DNA from 2 places in the Lysinibacillus sp. K60 genome. Region 1 is predicted to be linked to the other one. Evidence: riboswitches for the same ligand, from Rfam matches in the RefSeq annotation. Region 1 holds a riboswitch; the other holds the start of a gene.

The links. A riboswitch is a leader RNA that binds a small molecule or an ion and turns the genes downstream of it on or off. The one in region 1 is predicted to bind S-adenosylmethionine.
Region 2: it holds a riboswitch for S-adenosylmethionine, as region 1 does, so the genes downstream of both, HCH28_RS15095 (cyclase family protein) here and HCH28_RS12935 (methionine ABC transporter ATP-binding protein) in region 1, are expected to answer to the same signal.

The regions. Positions count from the first base shown of each region.
Region 1 covers NZ_JAASJR010000005.1:218,265-227,138, forward strand. Annotated here, with positions in the region: gene HCH28_RS12905 (acetyl-CoA C-acetyltransferase) at 1-231, shown strand, start outside; gene HCH28_RS12910 (acyl-CoA dehydrogenase family protein) at 358-2,142, shown strand; gene HCH28_RS12915 (arsenate reductase family protein) at 2,331-2,687, shown strand; gene gcvH (glycine cleavage system protein GcvH) at 2,769-3,149, shown strand; gene HCH28_RS12925 (toprim domain-containing protein) at 3,241-3,582, shown strand; gene HCH28_RS12930 (thioredoxin family protein) at 3,597-3,908, shown strand; SAM riboswitch class I at 3,965-4,068, shown strand; gene HCH28_RS12935 (methionine ABC transporter ATP-binding protein) at 4,151-5,179, shown strand; gene HCH28_RS12940 (methionine ABC transporter permease) at 5,169-5,837, shown strand; gene HCH28_RS12945 (MetQ/NlpA family ABC transporter substrate-binding protein) at 5,906-6,757, shown strand; gene HCH28_RS12950 (nucleotide sugar dehydrogenase) at 7,156-8,481, shown strand; gene HCH28_RS12955 (polysaccharide deacetylase family protein) at 8,498-8,874, shown strand, end outside.
Region 2 covers NZ_JAASJR010000006.1:208,725-217,598, reverse strand. Annotated here, with positions in the region: gene HCH28_RS15125 (DUF4272 domain-containing protein) at 1-663, shown strand, start outside; gene HCH28_RS15120 (erythromycin esterase family protein) at 713-2,125, opposite strand; gene HCH28_RS15115 (hypothetical protein) at 2,266-2,619, opposite strand; gene HCH28_RS15110 (DUF2225 domain-containing protein) at 2,642-3,325, opposite strand; gene HCH28_RS15105 (Cof-type HAD-IIB family hydrolase) at 3,659-4,432, shown strand; gene HCH28_RS15100 (DedA family protein) at 4,494-5,090, shown strand; gene HCH28_RS15095 (cyclase family protein) at 5,121-5,858, opposite strand; SAM riboswitch class I at 5,951-6,056, opposite strand; gene HCH28_RS15090 (YuzC family spore coat inner layer protein) at 6,138-6,542, opposite strand; gene HCH28_RS15085 (helix-turn-helix domain-containing protein) at 6,657-8,228, opposite strand; gene HCH28_RS15080 (ABC transporter substrate-binding protein) at 8,693-8,874, opposite strand, start outside.

The DNA of each region.
Region 1 (8,874 bases):
GAAGCGTTTGCTTCACAGTCATTACAAGTGGTACGTCATTTAGGCATCGACCAAGAGAAAGTCAATGTCAATGGTGGAGCGATTGCATTAGGTCACCCACTAGGCGCAACGGGAGCTATTTTAACATTAAAGCTAATTCATGAATTGAAGCGTCAAGGGAAGAAATATGGCGTAGTGACAATGTGTATTGGTGGCGGCATGGGTGCTGCTGGCGTATTTGAAGTTCTATAATTTTTGCTAGATCAGCTTGAGGTGTACAGTTTACGGTTGCCTCCGAACATTGTATACGTCAAGCTTTTCTATATATGATCATTAGGGGAATCAACTAACAAAAAGATATATTGGGAGGAATTAATCATGACTGAAAAAACAACTGATTTCATTAAAGGCGGCGGATTTCTTATTGAAGATGTGGAATTAGATCGTGTATTTACACCGGAAGATTTCACTGACGAACATAAAATGATTGCTAAAACAACAGAGGAATACGTTACAAATGAAGTTTTACCAGTAATGGAAAATTTAGAGCACCATGAATTTGAACATTCAGTGCGTCTCCTAAAAAGTGCAGGCGAATTAGGCTTACTTGGAGCAGATGTGCCTGAAGAATACGAAGGGCTTGGATTAGACAAAGTTTCTTCCGCTTTAATCGCTGAAAAAATGTCTGTTGCAGGTGGTTTCTCTATCACACATGGTGCTCATGTTGGAATTGGGTCATTACCAATTGTTCTATTCGGTAATGAAGATCAAAAGAAAAAATATTTACCTAAGCTTGCTTCAGGTGAATTAATCGCTGCCTATGCATTAACAGAGCCAGGTTCAGGTTCAGATGCTCTAGGTGCAAAAACGACTGCAAAATTAAATGAAGCTGGCACACATTATATTTTAAATGGTGAAAAACAATGGATTACGAATGCAGGCTTTGCTGATGTATTTGTGGTCTACGCAAAAATTGATGGCGATAAATTCTCTGCCTTTATCGTAGAACGTGCCTACAATGGTGTTTCAGTTGGTCCTGAAGAAAAGAAAATGGGGATTAAATCATCATCAACTCGTACATTAGTATTGGAAGATGCGGAAGTACCTGTAGAAAATCTATTAGGCGAAATTGGGCGTGGGCATATCATTGCGTTCAATATTTTAAACATTGGTCGTTATAAACTAGGCGTGGGCACAATTGGCGGATCGAAACGTGCATTGGAGTTAGCTATTCAGTATACAAACCAACGTCAGCAGTTTAAGACAAAGCTTTCTGATTTCAATCTGACAAAAGAAAAATTATCAACAATGGCTTCTCAATTGTATGCTTCTGAATCATTAAACTATCGTACTGTTGGACTATTTGAGGATCGCTTAAGCCAGTTAAGCCTGGAAGAGCAAAAGCAAGGAAAAGTAATTGCAGGTGCGATCGCCGAATATGCGATTGAATGTTCTATTGCCAAAGTATTCGGTTCAGAAACATTAGACTATATTGCTGACGAAGCTGTCCAACTTCATGGCGGTTATGGCTTTATGGCTGAGTATGAGGTAGAGCGTATTTACCGTGATTCTCGTATTAATCGAATTTTTGAAGGAACAAACGAAATTAACCGCATGATTGTACCTGGTACATTTATGAAAAAGGCGCTAAAAGGTGAGCTGCCATTATTACAAGTGGCTCAAAATTTACAGCAAGAGCTGCTTATGCTAATGCCAGAGGAAATCGGTACAGAGCCGTTAGCACAAGAAAAATATTTAGTGAAAAATGCCAAGAAAATTGCTGTCTTAGCTGCAGGCTTAGCAGCCCAACGCTTTGGTGCAAAGCTTGATCAAGAGCAAGAAGTATTGGTAAACATTGCGAATATAGCTAACCAATTATTTGCAATGGAATCAGCTGTCTTACGTACAGAAAAGGCAATTGCTTGTGACGGTGTTGAAAAAGCACATCAAAAATTGCTATACACACAAATTTTCTGCCAGGAAGCATTCGCAGAAATCGAAAAGGAAGCAAAAGACACAATTCTTGCTTCAGCAGATGGCGATGCAGCCCGTATGACATTATCTGCACTGCGTAAGCTAACGCGTAATAATCCATACAATCTAATTGTGAAGAAGCGTGAGGCTTCAGTTAAATTAATTGATGCTGAAAAATATATTGTTTAAAGCGCACACCTAACCTAGCTATCTGCAAAAGATAGCTAGGTTTTTTTATATAAGAAAAATGACTAATATCGTAAGAGGACGGATAAAAATGCAAAACTAGTGGATAAACTTACAAAAAAGAGTGAAGTTCACCATTGAAAACAACTATGATGGTATACTACAGAAAAAGACAGAAGAGGAGCATTGTAATGACGATTCAATTTTTCCATTATCCGAAATGTACAACATGTAAAAAGGCACAGAAGTGGTTAAATGAGCATGAGGTTTCCTATGAAGAGGTACATATCGCAGAGCAACCTCCCACTAAAGAAGAATTAACAGCTATTTGGCAGGCTAGCGGACAGCCTTTGAAGAAATTTTTTAATACCTCAGGTATGAAATATCGTGAGCTTGGCTTAAAGGACAAGTTAGCCGAAATGACGGAGGATGAGCAGCTTGAGTTATTAGCTTCAGATGGTATGTTAATTAAACGTCCCATCGTCACAGATGGAAAAAAAGTTACTTTAGGTTTTAAAGAAGTAGATTTTGAGCAAGCTTGGAAATAACCGTATTAAACCTTGTATTTAGAGGAGAAGTATGGCACACTGAAAGTGAATATATTACATATTTATGGAGGGGTTTTTTGCATGAGCACACCTAAAGACTTACGATACTCTGAAGAACATGAATGGGTAAAAGTAGAAGATGGAAAAGTACGTATTGGTATTACTCACTTCGCACAATCTGAATTAGGAGATATCGTATTCGTTGAGCTTCCACAAGTTGGCGACGAAATCAAAACAGATGATCCATTCGGTAGCGTAGAATCAGTAAAAACTGTTTCTGAATTATATGCACCAATCTCAGGTACTGTAGTGGAAGTAAATGCAGATTTAGAAGATAGCCCAGAATTCGTTAATGAATCACCATATGAAAAAGCATGGATGATCGTTGTTGAGCCTGCTGATGCATCAGAAGTTGAGAAACTAATGACAGCAGAGCAATACGAAGAAATGATCGCTGAATAAGACAAGCCATAATCGAAAAACGTCGGCAACTACCGGCGTTTTTTGTTATATAATGACTTATAAGTGGGGATCTCTAAATGGAGGTGGCGTAATGTTCGAGGGAAAATGCTTGATAGTAGAAGGGCGTTCAGATAAGCTACAAATTGAGCCTATTTTGAATGAGAATGTTACAATACTATGTACGAATGGTACAATTGGTGTGCATCAACTAGAAGAACTACTGGATCCCTATGAGGGCTGTGAGCTATTTACTTTTTTTGATGCAGATACTTCTGGGGATAAGCTACGTGCATTAATGGACAGACATTATCCAGAAGCTGAGCATCTGCGCACAATGCCAACATACAAGGAAGTAGAAACGACACCAAGAAAAGTCCTAGCGATGATTTTACTGCGTGCACATTTTTCAATCCATAATGAATATATTTTGTAAGGTTGCGTGAGTAAATGGAAGAATGGTCAACAGAGCAGTGGGAAACGGCTAAACAGTCGGGAGAGAAAACTGCATTTTATTTATATACTCCGATGTGTGGAACATGTGCAGTGGCATCTAAAATGATGTCCGTTATTGAACAATTACTGCCACAGCTACAAATTGGTAAAGCAAATATCAACTTTTTGGAACACATTGCCTATGAGCATCAAATTGAAAGTGTTCCCTGTCTACTCATCAGTGATGGCGGAAAAGTGACAGAAAAAATTTATGCCTTTCAATCCGTACCATTTTTATATGAATTGTTAAAAAAATCAATTGACTGAACTTTACTAGCGTGGTAAAGTATCAAATATATTACTAAAACATTAAATATATCGAACTCTTATGAAGAGTGGCGGAGGGAAGTGCCCTATGAAGCCCGGCAACCATCACAATGTGAAAAGGTGCCAAATCACTCAAAGATTTTTCTTTGAAAGATGAGAGAACGGTTTAACGTATCATACGTGACCCCTTCTACTTGTCTGTGAGTGAAGGGGTTTTCTATATGAGAAAAGGAGTATTCGCTATGATCCAGCTTCAAAATATTACAAAGAAATACAAAACAGCAAATGGCGAATTAACGGCAGTCAAAGACGTCAACCTTACTATTAATAAAGGTGAAATTTTTGGCATTATCGGCTATAGTGGTGCTGGTAAAAGTACCATGATTCGTTTATTAAACGGTTTAGAGAAACCGACAGCAGGAACAGTAACGGTGAACAATCAAGAATTTTCATCGATAAAAGGGCAAAAGCTTAGAGCGGCTAGACAAAAGGTAAGTATGATTTTCCAGCATTTCAATTTACTTTGGTCGAGAACAGTTGCCGAAAATATTGCATTCCCTTTAGAAATCGCAGGCTTCCCAAAGGCTCAACGTGAAGCACGTGTGAAGGAATTGATTGCCCTTGTAGGCTTAGAAGGGCGCGATAAGGCCTATCCATCCCAGCTTTCTGGTGGACAAAAGCAGCGTGTAGGAATTGCACGTGCATTAGCGAATAATCCAGAGGTTTTACTATGTGATGAGGCGACTTCCGCACTCGATCCTGAAACAACGGATGCTATTCTTGATTTACTCGTAGATATAAATGAACGCTTAGGCTTAACAATCGTCCTGATTACCCACGAAATGCATGTCATTCGCAAAATTTGTCATCGTGTAGCGGTGATGGAGGCAGGCGAAATTGTGGAACGTGGTGAGGTATTGCAAGTCTTCCAAGCCCCACAGGCAGCTATTACTAAGAAGTTTGTATCTCAAATTACAGACACTAAGGAAACACAAGATACGGTAGCACAAATTAAAACAAACTATCCAACTGGACAACTTGTCAAACTTATTTTTGTTGGTGAAAAAACAGAACAGCCTGTCATCTCACATCTTGTGAAACAATTTGATGTAGAAGTAAGTATTGTTCACGGAAATATTTCGCAAACAAAAAATGGTGCATATGGTACATTGATTGTGCAAATTGATGGCTCTCAGACAAACGTCACTGAAGCCCTTCGTTATTTAAATACAGTGGAAGTACAGACGGAGGTGATTGAAAATGCTAACTAATCTCTTTCCGAATGTAGACTGGGAAAATATGTGGCAAGCTACGTATGAAACATTATACATGACAGCTATATCAACGGTTGTGACATTTATTCTTGGGTTAGTCATTGGTATTGTTCTATTTTTAACTAGTCCCAATCAGTTATGGGCAAATAAAATCGTTAACTTTTTAACAGGATCACTCGTAAATATTTTCCGTTCCATTCCATTTATCGTATTAATTATTTTATTAATTCCATTTACGAAGTTTTTACTAGGTACAATTCGAGGAGCTAATGCGGCGTTACCTGCATTAATTATCGGTGCAGCACCGTTTTATGCTCGTATGGTATTAATTGCGTTACGTGAAATTGATAAAGGTGTGATTGAAGCAGCTCGTTCAATGGGGGCGAAAACTTCTACAATTATTTGGAAAGTATTGGTTCCTGAATCATTGCCAGCCTTGATTTCTGGTATCACTGTAACGGCTGTTGCTCTTGTAGGTTATACTGCGATGGCAGGAATTATTGGTGCAGGGGGTCTTGGTAACTTAGCTTTCTTAGACGGCTTCCAGCGAAATCGCCAAGATGTGACATTAATGGCAACTATTTTGATCTTAGTAGTCGTATTTATTATTCAATGGATTGGTGATTTAATTACCGAGAAAATTGATAAACGCTAGCAAGTAAAAGAGGTTATTTCGGTTCTTACCGCTAACATATTTTAAACAAATAAAAGGGAGTGTCATAAATGAAAAAGTTATTAGCAGGATTATTTTTATCAATACTTGTACTAGCATTAGCAGCTTGCGGTACAGATAAAAAAGAAGATGAAAAATCAGCATCAGGTGATCAAACAGATAGCAAAGAAAACGTAACATTAAAAGTAGGTGCTTCTAATACACCACACGCAGTCATTTTAGACAAAGCAAAACCGATCTTAGCTAAAGAAGGCATAGACCTTGAAATTGAAACGTATACAGATTATGTTCTACCAAACCAAAATTTAGAGTCAAAAGATATTGATGCCAACTATTTCCAGCACATTCCTTATTTAGAGCTACAAATTAAAGACAATGGCTATGATTTCGTCAATGCAGGTGGCGTTCACATTGAACCAATTGGTATTTACTCAAAAAAATATAAAACGTTAGAAGACCTGCCTGAAGGCGCAACAATCTTACTTTCTAACTCAGTATCTGACCATGGTCGTATGCTGTCATTATTAGAGGCTAAAGGCTTAATCAAATTAAAAGAAGGCATTGATAAAACAGCAGCAGAATTAAAGGATATTGAAGAAAATCCTAAAAACTTTAAATTCGATGCAAATACTGCACCAGAGATGCTTGTACAAATGTACGAAAATGATGAAGGCGATGCAGTACTTATCAATTCTAACTTTGCCATCGATAACGGTTTAAACCCAATTGAAGATGCTATTTCTCTTGAAGATAAAGAATCTCCATATGTTAACATCATCGCTGTACGTGCAGGTGATGAAACAAAACCTGAAATTAAAAAATTATTAGAAGTATTAACATCTAAAGAAATCCAAGACTTCATTTTAGAAGAGTGGAAAGGAGCAGTAGTACCAGTTAAATAATATTCGAAAGGTATGTGAGTCATATAACTCATATACCTTTTTTATAAATCCCTTAAGTATTTGTCATACTTAAAGGATTTTTTGCATTTATTAATTATTTAGCCTGAAATAGAAGTTTTGAAATTATTGATAAATATAATGTAGTTTATTGCACTATTATTGTCAGGATTTGATGGAAATAGGTATTTTATAACGTTTTTCGAAATGTTTAGAAATTGTTTAGTTTCAATTAGTACTATATAAACGTTAACAAATTGTTGAATGTTTTTGATTAATCGTTTTTCACTGAAAAATCATGCAGTGGTAATTAGCAGTGAAAGGAGTTTGTTTAAAGCTAAATTCTTTAACGTTAAATCTGTTAGAAGTTGAATATTGTTTAGATAGAGGAGTAAATTTTTATGAAAATAAAAACGCAATCATTAAGCTCAGTGCTATCAAAGAAAATTAAATCTAAAACTGCGACTATTGGGGTTATTGGACTTGGTTATGTGGGGTTACCATTTGCTGTTGAGATTGCGCAAAGTGGTTTTCGTGTTATAGGTTTTGATAAAAATCAAGATAAAATCAGACTGTTACAGGCAGGTGATAGTTATATAGCTGATTTATCTAAAGAAAATATACGGCAAATCATTAAAAATAAACAATTTGAAGTCACTAATGATTTTGCTAAACTTTCGCATGTTGACGTAGTAGTAATTTGTGTACCAACACCTACAACAATAGATGGAACGCCTAATATTTCATTTATAGAAGAGGCAACGTATAGCATTGCAAGAAATATTAAGTCTGGTGCACTCGTTATTCTTGAAAGTACAACTTACCCTGGGACAACAGAAGATATTGTTCAGCCCATTTTTCAAAAAAATGGTTTTGTTATAGGTAATGATTTGTTTTTAGCTTATTCACCAGAACGTATAGATCCAGGCAATAATAGGTTTTCCGTTTCGAATACGCCGAAAGTGGTTGGGGGTATAACAGCAGCATGTCTAGAAGTATCAAAGGTTTTTTATGAAACAGTCATTCATACCACTATATATACTGTGACGAGTCCGAGAGTAGCTGAAATGGAGAAATTACTGGAAAATACATTTCGGCAAATCAATATTGCCCTTGTCAATGAGTTAAGTCAAATTTGTTATAAAATGGATATTGATGTTTGGGAGGTTATTCAAGCAGCTACTACAAAGCCATATGGTTTTATGCCGTTTAAACCCGGACCTGGAGTTGGGGGACATTGTATCCCCGTAGATCCTAAATATTTATTATGGGCTGGGCAACAGCATGGCATCTCTGCAACATTGATTGAGGCTGCAGATAAAGTCAATGAATCAATGCCGAACTTTGTTGTGAATAGATTAGAAATTTACTTACGTAAACTAAATAAAGAACTATGTAAGGCCAGTATCGTTGTCATTGGTGTTACCTATAAACCTAATATAAATGATCCACGTGAATCTCCAGCACTTCGTGTTATCCAACAGCTATTAGATAGTCAGTGTGAACTAAAGATTATCGATCCGTTTATTCAAACATTCTCTGTACAACAATCCCTTTTAAACACAGTTCCATTAACGGCAGAAATAATCAGACAGGCAGATGCCGTATTAATTTTAACGAATCATGCAAATATTGATTACTCTTTAATTGATCAACAGGCTTCCTTAATTTTTGATACACGTAATACCAATTTTGCGTTCGAAAATAAAAATTATCACAAGTTATAAGGGGAATTCATTGGAAATGAAACTACTTAAAATCTGTAGTCTGCTTATTTTATTGATTCTAACGGGATGTCACTCCGCTACCGAAGAAACGAATCATCCTGTTGATTCATCTATTAAAATCAAAAAATCTGATGGGTCAATGAGTGATTTAATTAGTCATGCCAATATTGTCGTATCGAAAGTTGCCTTAACATTTAATGGCTTTGCAGATAACGAAACAATGGAGCAATTACTAAGAAAATTAGATGAATCGAATATGAAAGCGACTTTTTTCTTGGAGGGCATGCGTGTTGCTCAAGAGCCAGAGCTTGTGAAGGATATCTTAAAGAGGGGTCATGAGGTACAAAACGGTACATTGACGTTTCCAAATGTAGCGACGTTAGATTATGACCA
Region 2 (8,874 bases), on a different contig from region 1:
CAGGGAGAGGCACGAAAAAATAGAACGATAGCTTTTTTAACAGATAAGGACATACCTTATGCGTCATCGCTTCCTCAGCTACCACCAGTAGAAAATCTTCAATTTAAAAGCCAAGAGGATATTGCAAGAAGAGCGGTTGCCCTGTTGATTGTTATTCAATTCGCTTGTGATGTAGCACAGAAGGGTGATATTGAGGAGTCTAGAGAGTTCTTTACCAATATGCTACGCACATATGAGGTGCATGAATTTTTAACGGAGCATGAAAAATGCTTTCTTGAGGCTCAGCATCCTGGCGCTCAAGAAGCAGTCAATATATCATGGCAATATGAAGCCTATTGGACACTTATTTGGGCATTGGGGCTTGTGGAAGAGCTAAATTTCCCTGACGATGTATGTGATTGTGAATATGCAATTCAAGTAGTTTCTCGTTGCGAGACATTTGAGCAATTTTATGATCAAACTGTACCGCACAGTAAGGAAGAAATAGTAGATGAGGCGGATAAAATTTACAGATTACATTGGGCTTGTGTAGATAGTCGCATCAATGGACAAGAAGCTCCTTTAGCATTAAATGAAAGTGTTGTGATGGAAAGACGTAGAGGCTTATTTTGGATGATTGGATATCAAGGCGAAGAATGGGATACTATATCGATGGATACTTAAAACAATAGCAAACTAGGAAATCTAGTTTGCTATTGTTTAATAAGAGAGATTATTTGATATAAGTTGGTTTATTCACCTGGTCTATTAAAAGTAGACCATCGTATTGGTCGCTCGGAACAAGACTTTCCTGTATCATTCCCCAACTATAGGATAAGCGTGGTTCAAACATCCATGAGTTGCCTCGTTCATTTTGACGATTGCGTAAATCGATGAATGTGTAAGGTTTATTTGTTGAAGACAGAATATCTTCAATAGATCCTTTGACAGGAGGTAAGACAGGCATAGGTTCTCCCATATTATTTGCTGTCTCTCCACTAGTCATGTATAGACCTATTACATAGCTATATTTCTTATAGATATCAGGTAAACGTTCCCCCATTAATTTAACTGGGTAAGGAGACCCCATTACATCCGATTGTGCTTTACGAATATGATCGTTATGAGCCCATACAATAAACTTTTCTGTTGGGTACACCTCTTCAGCTAACCAAAGTAAGTTCTCCATCATCGCTTGATCTCGCCATTCCATAGTTTGCAAAAATGATTCTATATTATTTTTTTCAATGTCGATATTGGACTGAATTGTTAACTCTATATATTCGTCTGCTAGTCGAATGCGATCTGCTAGAGTGCGATCCATTAGTTTTACAATATGAGGCTCTTTTGGATAAGCTGCCTGTAGCTCTTTTTCTTTGATTTGTATTTGTGATTTTACCTGTTTATACACATCAATTATAGTAGCTTTTACTTTTTGATAGCCCTTCAAATCTTTTCCCGAGCTCCATTCAGCAAGTTCCTTCTCAGCTTCATTGAATTGCTGAGCCAACTTGGGGTTATGCAGCCAATCTCCGTTCGTAAATGCCCCTTGCTGTTGAATATCGAAGCCAGTAAGTACAAGAGGTTGCTCTGTTGCTTGAGTCAATTTTGCATAGTCAAACAGAGGCAAAGTTTCTTTTGTCCACCAAACGCCGAAAATGGCATCCTTCATTGTTTGTAGAGCTGCTTGTTTATCAATTTGTCCTTGAGCGTTCATTACATTGCCCATACCACTTTCAAAGGCAAGGACATTATAGCCCATATCTTGATGTAAAAATTGTATTAAACGTGTTTTTGCTAGATTGAATTGTGCCACTCCATGAGAGCTTTCCCCTAAAAAGACAATACGTTTATCATGTAATAAAGGTTTTAGCATCTCTAAATCCTCAAATTTGTTAGCGGGAATTTTTAGTCCATTAAACGTTTCAGGCTGGATGGATGACAGGCTATATGCATGGTCATTCGCCCATTTTTTCCAATCAAGTAATGTTTCATTAGAAGTCCTAGCTTGTTTGACGGCAGAAACGTTTTCAATAATCTCCTCATTTACAGGGGCAACAGCAGAGACATTTACTACTCCACTTACTGTTATTAAACTTGCCAGTGCAAAACTTAATAAAACCTTATGCTTCCTAGCTTTCCTCATTAATTATCAGCCCTTCACTTTATATTGATACTTAATTATAGGAAGGGGAGTTTAAAATTTAGGAAGAATTTGTTTAAAATTAGTTTAAATTTAGTATGTAAAAAAGAAAAACACCTCCAAGTGATGGAGATGTAGGAATGCTATTTATAGTGATACGTACTTGCTCTTGCATGGTTACGTTGAATTTGGTTAAACCATGCACGATCCTTTTCTTCTTGTTTTAATGTACCAACAATGGAGGAAGAGCAGCTCACGCAAATTTTAGCTTGCGTAATCTGCCCACATCGTTCGCATGGTGCCCCTAAATTAGGGAAAATGGAGTTCTTTAATTTTCCTGCTTTTACCCATTTGTGAAGCAACTCAGATGATACGCCTGTTAAAGCGACAACTTCATCGTTTGTTAGGTAGCGATTATTTTTTCTTAATAAAAAATGATGTAGCTCTGAAAATATATCCTCTTCTCTCACATCAATTTTCCTTTGAAATAGCAACATAGTTAATCATCTCCTCGTCCCACTAATTAATGATTTCATTAATTGTTACAGGTTGTTCGTCATATTTATAATTTTCCCAACGATTGCGTGCAAGCTTGCGATATTTTGTCGAAACATTTCGATCAGCAATTAAGCGTGAAAATCCTTTTTTAGCTTCAGGAATATCACCAAGTCGAAGGCTCAATTCAGCATGTAAAAACTGAATTCTCTCTCCACCTTCTTGATTAGAGGCAAAGGATTTACTATAAAAGTCTCTAGCTGCAAAAAGATAGCGCTTTTCGGATTCTTCGTCCTTTTTTAATCGATAGAGCCAAGCAATTTTTAAAGCGAAATTCGCCATTAAAAGAGATTCTTCCATTGACGCACGGGATACTAAATAGGCGAGCTTAAAACTGATAATGGCATCATCAATTGTACGTTCCTGACAAATATCCATAGGTTTCTGGAGCTCTTTAATGTATAGTTCATCAATGAGTAGCATGAAAGGTCCATATGTCCGTGTCATAGATTTATGGTAGGCATAGCCACAATGTGGACATACGGCAACTTCATATAGCAAAGGGTTTAGGCCATCGTAAACAGGCATGAAATCCGTTTGTTCTTCGATAATTTTATATCGATTAGGGCGAACTTTATATGTTGTAAACTGCTTTTTGCAAAATTTACAATCCACACTACTTTCATAGTAGTAAATGTTAAATGCCATAAGAATCAACTCCTTTGCGTACTCTAAAATTTTATTTCTTTTGTTCTATTTATACATAAGATTTTATCGTTCAATGTATTTAAGTTATTATCTTTTATTTTAACAATTTTGTGTTCTTTGGTATACTCCTTTAGAATTATTAAAATAAAAATATTCAAGGAATTTTTAGTTAAATATTATTATAAATACGCTTGTAATAGTTTTTATCGGTGGTGTAAATGGAAGTTGTATAGTTTGCTTACAGTTTGTCAAAATACTTTCACATATTTCAAGGGAGAAAAATTATAAATTTAATTTAATTGGTTCTAAATAACTATAATGGAGGTGCTCAAAATGAAGTGTAATATCGTGTTTTTTGATGTAGACGGCACATTGATTAATTATGAGGATGGCTGTGTGGAAGAAAGTACAAAACAAGCTATTCAGCTATTGCAAGAAAAGGGAATCCATCTTGTAGCGGCTACTGGAAGACCCTTATCTATGTGCTATGAGTTAAAAGCGCTGGGGATTGAAACCTTTATTACAGCAAATGGAGCCTATGTGAAACATAAGGAACTTGTCATACATAAAACTCCGATTGCCAAAGAAATTGTCCACAATGTACAGGCTTTTGCACAGGAACAGCAGCATAGCCTAACATTTTTTACAGAGCAGCTATCCATGAATAGCATACAAAGTCCAGTAGCTTTAAGAGCGATGCAAGAAACTTTATCTTTACGAGCTTTTCCACTTATAAATGAAAAAATTGTAGATGAAGAGGTTTTCCTCATGTGTTTATATGCGGATGAGCTGGCAGAAAAAAGATATACTAGCCAATTTTCGAATATATTTTTACAGCGTTGGCATCCTTATATAGTGAATGTCTTACAGCAGGATGTTTCGAAGTCTATAGCTATTAAAGCGGTGCTTGATCATTTTAATATTGACCCTAAGAATGCGATTGCCTTTGGGGATGGGGATAATGATATTGATATGTTGGAGTATGTAGGAGTAGGAATTGCTATGGGAAATGGTAGTAAAGCTCTAAAAAGAGCTGCCAATTTTGTTACAAAGAAATCTACGGATGGCGGTATCAATTTTGCTTTACGTCAGCTTCAAGTCATTTAGAGCGCTGAGGTTACACTATATATAGCAGGTAGATTTTAATAAATTTTAGGTGGGATGATTTATGGCACATCACGTGCAGTCTCTAATTGAACATTACGGATACTTTGGGATTATCGTGATTCTAATTGGAGGTATTGTTGGGGTGCCACTTCCTGATGAGGTGTTTCTAACTTATGTAGGCTATAGTGTTTACCGAGAAAGTCTTGAACACATTCCTGCTTTGGTCAGTGCAATGATTGGTGCGGTTGGAGGCATTACCTTAAGCTACTATATTGGTTATCGTTTTGGCTTACCGTTATTGCAGAAATATGGCCCTAGAATTCATATTACAGAGCAAAAAATTGACTTTACGAAAAAGATGTTTACAAAAATAGGACCTACCCTATTATTAATTGGCTATTTTATTCCAGGGGTACGCCATTTGACAGCATATATTGCGGCTATTAATAATTATCCTTATAGAAAGTTTGCGCTTTTTGCCTATATAGGGGCATTTATCTGGACGTTCACATTTATATCATTAGGAAAGATGCTTGGAGAGAAATGGCGATTTGTTGGATACTATTTAACTCATTATAGTATCTATCTTATCCTTTTATTTATTGTAGGGATGCTCATTGCTTACTTTTTATTCAAAAAAAGAAATGGACAAACATAAAAGTCGGTATACGCTATACCGACTTTTATGTTATGGCAAAATAGCAAATGAGCGCACAGGGAAGCCAGATGCTTTTTCTGGCTTAGGTACGATATTGAAGATGATAGCACCTTTCGCAGGTAGCTTGTCTAAATTAGTCATTAGCTCAATTTGATAGGTGTCTTGGTCAAGCACAAAATATTCGCCCTCTAGCTTGCCATTTTTACGAAAATCAGCAGCAGAGTCCGTATCGAATGTTTCATGACCAATTGCGCTTACCTTACGTTTTGTTAGTAAAAACTGTAAAGCTTCTAAACCCCAGCCAGGGATATGGTTATGTCCATCTGCATCCTTATTACTGAAAGCCTCTTTATCTGGCCAGCGCTTACTCCAATCTGTACGTAATGCAACAAATGTTCCTGCTTCAATTTCTCCATGCTTGTCCTCAAAATTAAGAATATCTTCTACACTTAATGTAAAATCATGGTTGCTCGCAGCCTCTTGTGATTTATCAATAACAACAAGGGGGAGAACAAGCTCTTTTAGTTCTAATTCTTCTAAGTAGCGAGTATCTCGCACAAAATGAATGGGTGGGTCGATATGTGTGCCATATTGACCAGGGAACGTGAATTGTTGAGCGAAGAAACCATCCTTATGAGAAAATAATGTTTCAAATTTAGCGTCCTCAAACATAAAAAAATGTGGTGAATTAGGGCCGAAAGTATGTGTTAAGTCAACCCACTGTTTCGATTTTAATAATTCCAATGCTTGCAAAAGTTCATTAGATATCGATTTCCCTGCTTTCTGTAAAAAATAGTGGTAAATAAAAAAGGAGTCCCCTAATAGAAGAGGACTCCTGCTTGAAACAACGGTAGTTCTTCTTCTCATCTTCAAGGCTGATCATTTTGCCAATTGGAATTAGCACCATACTGTTAGCTGGTTGCTGAGACTTCATCGGGCCAATCCCTCCGTCTCTCTTGATAAGAAAAGTAATATAAGAATTTTCAGAAATAACAATACAAACACTTTAGCATAGTTTTTTATAGTTTACAAGTTCACTAGGAATTTTCACCAATTCAAATTTAAGGTGACGCCACAACAATCATTATCAATAAGACGTATTATAAAACTGTCTGGTGTATAGTTTGTTTCAAATTTCACCGTAATGCCTGTTGATGTGATTAATTTTTCAACCTCTGTTTTATTTGAAAGTTGAGCAGCATTCATTAAATCATGTGCGAATTGTTGGGAGCTATCTATTTTATCCGTAAGTAATTGGGCTTGCTGCATCATCGCCTTCATCCGTGATGCTGAAGCTTTTAATTTGTGTGTATCGACAGGTGGAAAAGGATTATTGGTCGGCATTGCTAGGTGTTGCGAAAAGGGTCTAATGGCAAAATGATTAGCGATAGGCGATGTTGGATAATGATAGGGATGCACAAAATACGGATAAGGATTGTAATACAAGGTCATTCCTCCTATCCTATAACTGATAACTTATCTTATGTAGCCAAACGGCTTTCGGTGTTATTAGCAGTGCAATGTTTGTCCTAAACATTTAAAAAGGAAGCTAAAGTAAGCTTCCTTTTAGCCAAGTACATTCAAGACATCATCAATTTTTTTACTATGTGATAAAATGCCATAATTCATCCATGTTAAAAAGTCTACTTCATAGATACAGTTGCTTTTAACGGCAGCTAGGTTTTTCCAAGTAGGAGTTTTTAAAATAGCACGTTCCTCATTTTCATAAATGGAATGTTGTTTATCAAAGGTAATAAATAAATGATCAGCATCTAATTGCAACAATTGAGCAAATGTCAGTTGAACTTTACGTTGATTGTGCGGAATACTCCATACTAGTGAATGTGGCATTAAACCTAAGTCACGATATAAAATGGGGCCCGTATAGCCACATTCAGGGCCCGCGTATAGAGTAATGCCAATGGCTGAAATACGGAGAAATGCCACACTTTGCCCATAAACAGATTTGCTAAGAATTCCTTTTGCTTGTTGTACTTTATCTTCATATTGTAGGATTACGTCTTGCATCAAAGAGGTTTTTCCTGTTAGATCTGCAATTTTAAATAAAGTAGATTGCCAATTCTCTCCGGGGTGTGAGAGGTGGCAGACGGGGGCTACCTCATCTAAATGATGAAAGGATTCCCAACGCTCTATACCAGAATCTAGCATAATTAAAGTTGGCTTATAGTAAAGGAGTCGATCTATTTCTCTATTTTGTACATCGATATCTGGCACTTCCTGTAGACCTAAATAGTCTTGTTTTCCCCATTTTGAATGACTGAATTGAGCAATTGGCGTAATCCCAAGGGCAACAAAGAAATCTTCTAAGAATGGTGCAAATACACGTAGATGGCTGCCTTGATTTCTTCGATATTGTCCTGGAGAGATGCCGACATGTTCTTTAAAACGACGATTGAAATAATACTCATTATTAAATCCGACAGATTGGCTAATTTCAAATACTCGATCATTTGTTGTCATTAATAGTTGCTTAGCTTTTTCAATACGAATGTTAGTTAAATAGTGAAGAGGAATTTGTCCCGTAATATCTTTAAAAATACGCGTATAATTCCATCTTGGTACGTCAGCGAGCTGTGCTAGCTGTTCAACCGTCCACTCCTTTTCATAATGTTTATGTAAATGGTTAATGGATTGTTCAACAGATTGGCGATCATTTTTTTGCATCTGCTTGGGTATGGTTTGATGTAAGAGCAATAACATCAGTTCTTGAAAGTGCACATGCTGTTCAAAAATCGTGTGTTCATCCTCCGCTAACCGGTTCTGATAGATGACTTCTAGCAGTCTATGACATTGTGAAAAGGGGAGAAGATGTCGTTCGCTGATACTTGTAAAATGGCTATGTGAATTCTGACTATTACTGAGATTGACAATGTTGAATTGTAATTGATAAAAACAAAGGTGCTCACTTTGAATGTGGATACTAACCGTGTTATTTGGCGGTATCAATATGCACTTTTCTTCACTAAAATGAATGGTGTCATGATCTATTTCTAGCTTTCCGCTACCATTCATTACGATGAAAAGTGTATAGAAATCACTACTAATCAATAACTTTTTTGATGATTGAATTGCATAAGAGATATTTTGTAACGTATAAACATGTGTTAAGTTACCCATTGATAATTCACCCCTTTTTGTTGAATTGGCATAACAACACAAAGAAAGCCCTCATTAAGAGCGTTCTTCATGTTGTTGAAAAAGATCATATGACTAGTAGAAAAAGCCCATTTAGCAAGGCAAGGGGTTGATTTCCGCTCCTCCAGCGTCCTTTCCAGGGGGCGTCCGATGAGCCGCTTCACTCACTTACGTTCGCTCCAGGGTCTCATCTGTGACGCTAAATCCCCTTGGAGTGACGCTGGCTCCACTCCAATCAACTATGCTGCTAACGTGTCTTTTCTTCTTTCGTACTAGCAGTAGGGAACAAAAAAGTCTATTAAAGAGAGGATAGGCACTTATTTCAATGTGAAGAAGTGATGAGTGACAAAACCTATCCATTTTCTCCTTCACAAAAGTGCTATTGATTATTTTGTTTTTTAACACTAAACCAAAGAAAGCCCTCGTTAAGAGCTTTCTTTTGAAAATTATTTGACGAACCATTTCTCTAAATCATCATACTTTAGCAAATTGGCTGTGATTGCGCCAGATTGCCAATATGTGCGATCAGCAATATAGACATGCCCGTTTTTTACAGCAGGGAGTGTTTTCCATAGTGTACTATCTAACCACTTAATGGCTTCTTGGTTTTCTTTAGACTCCCATGTAC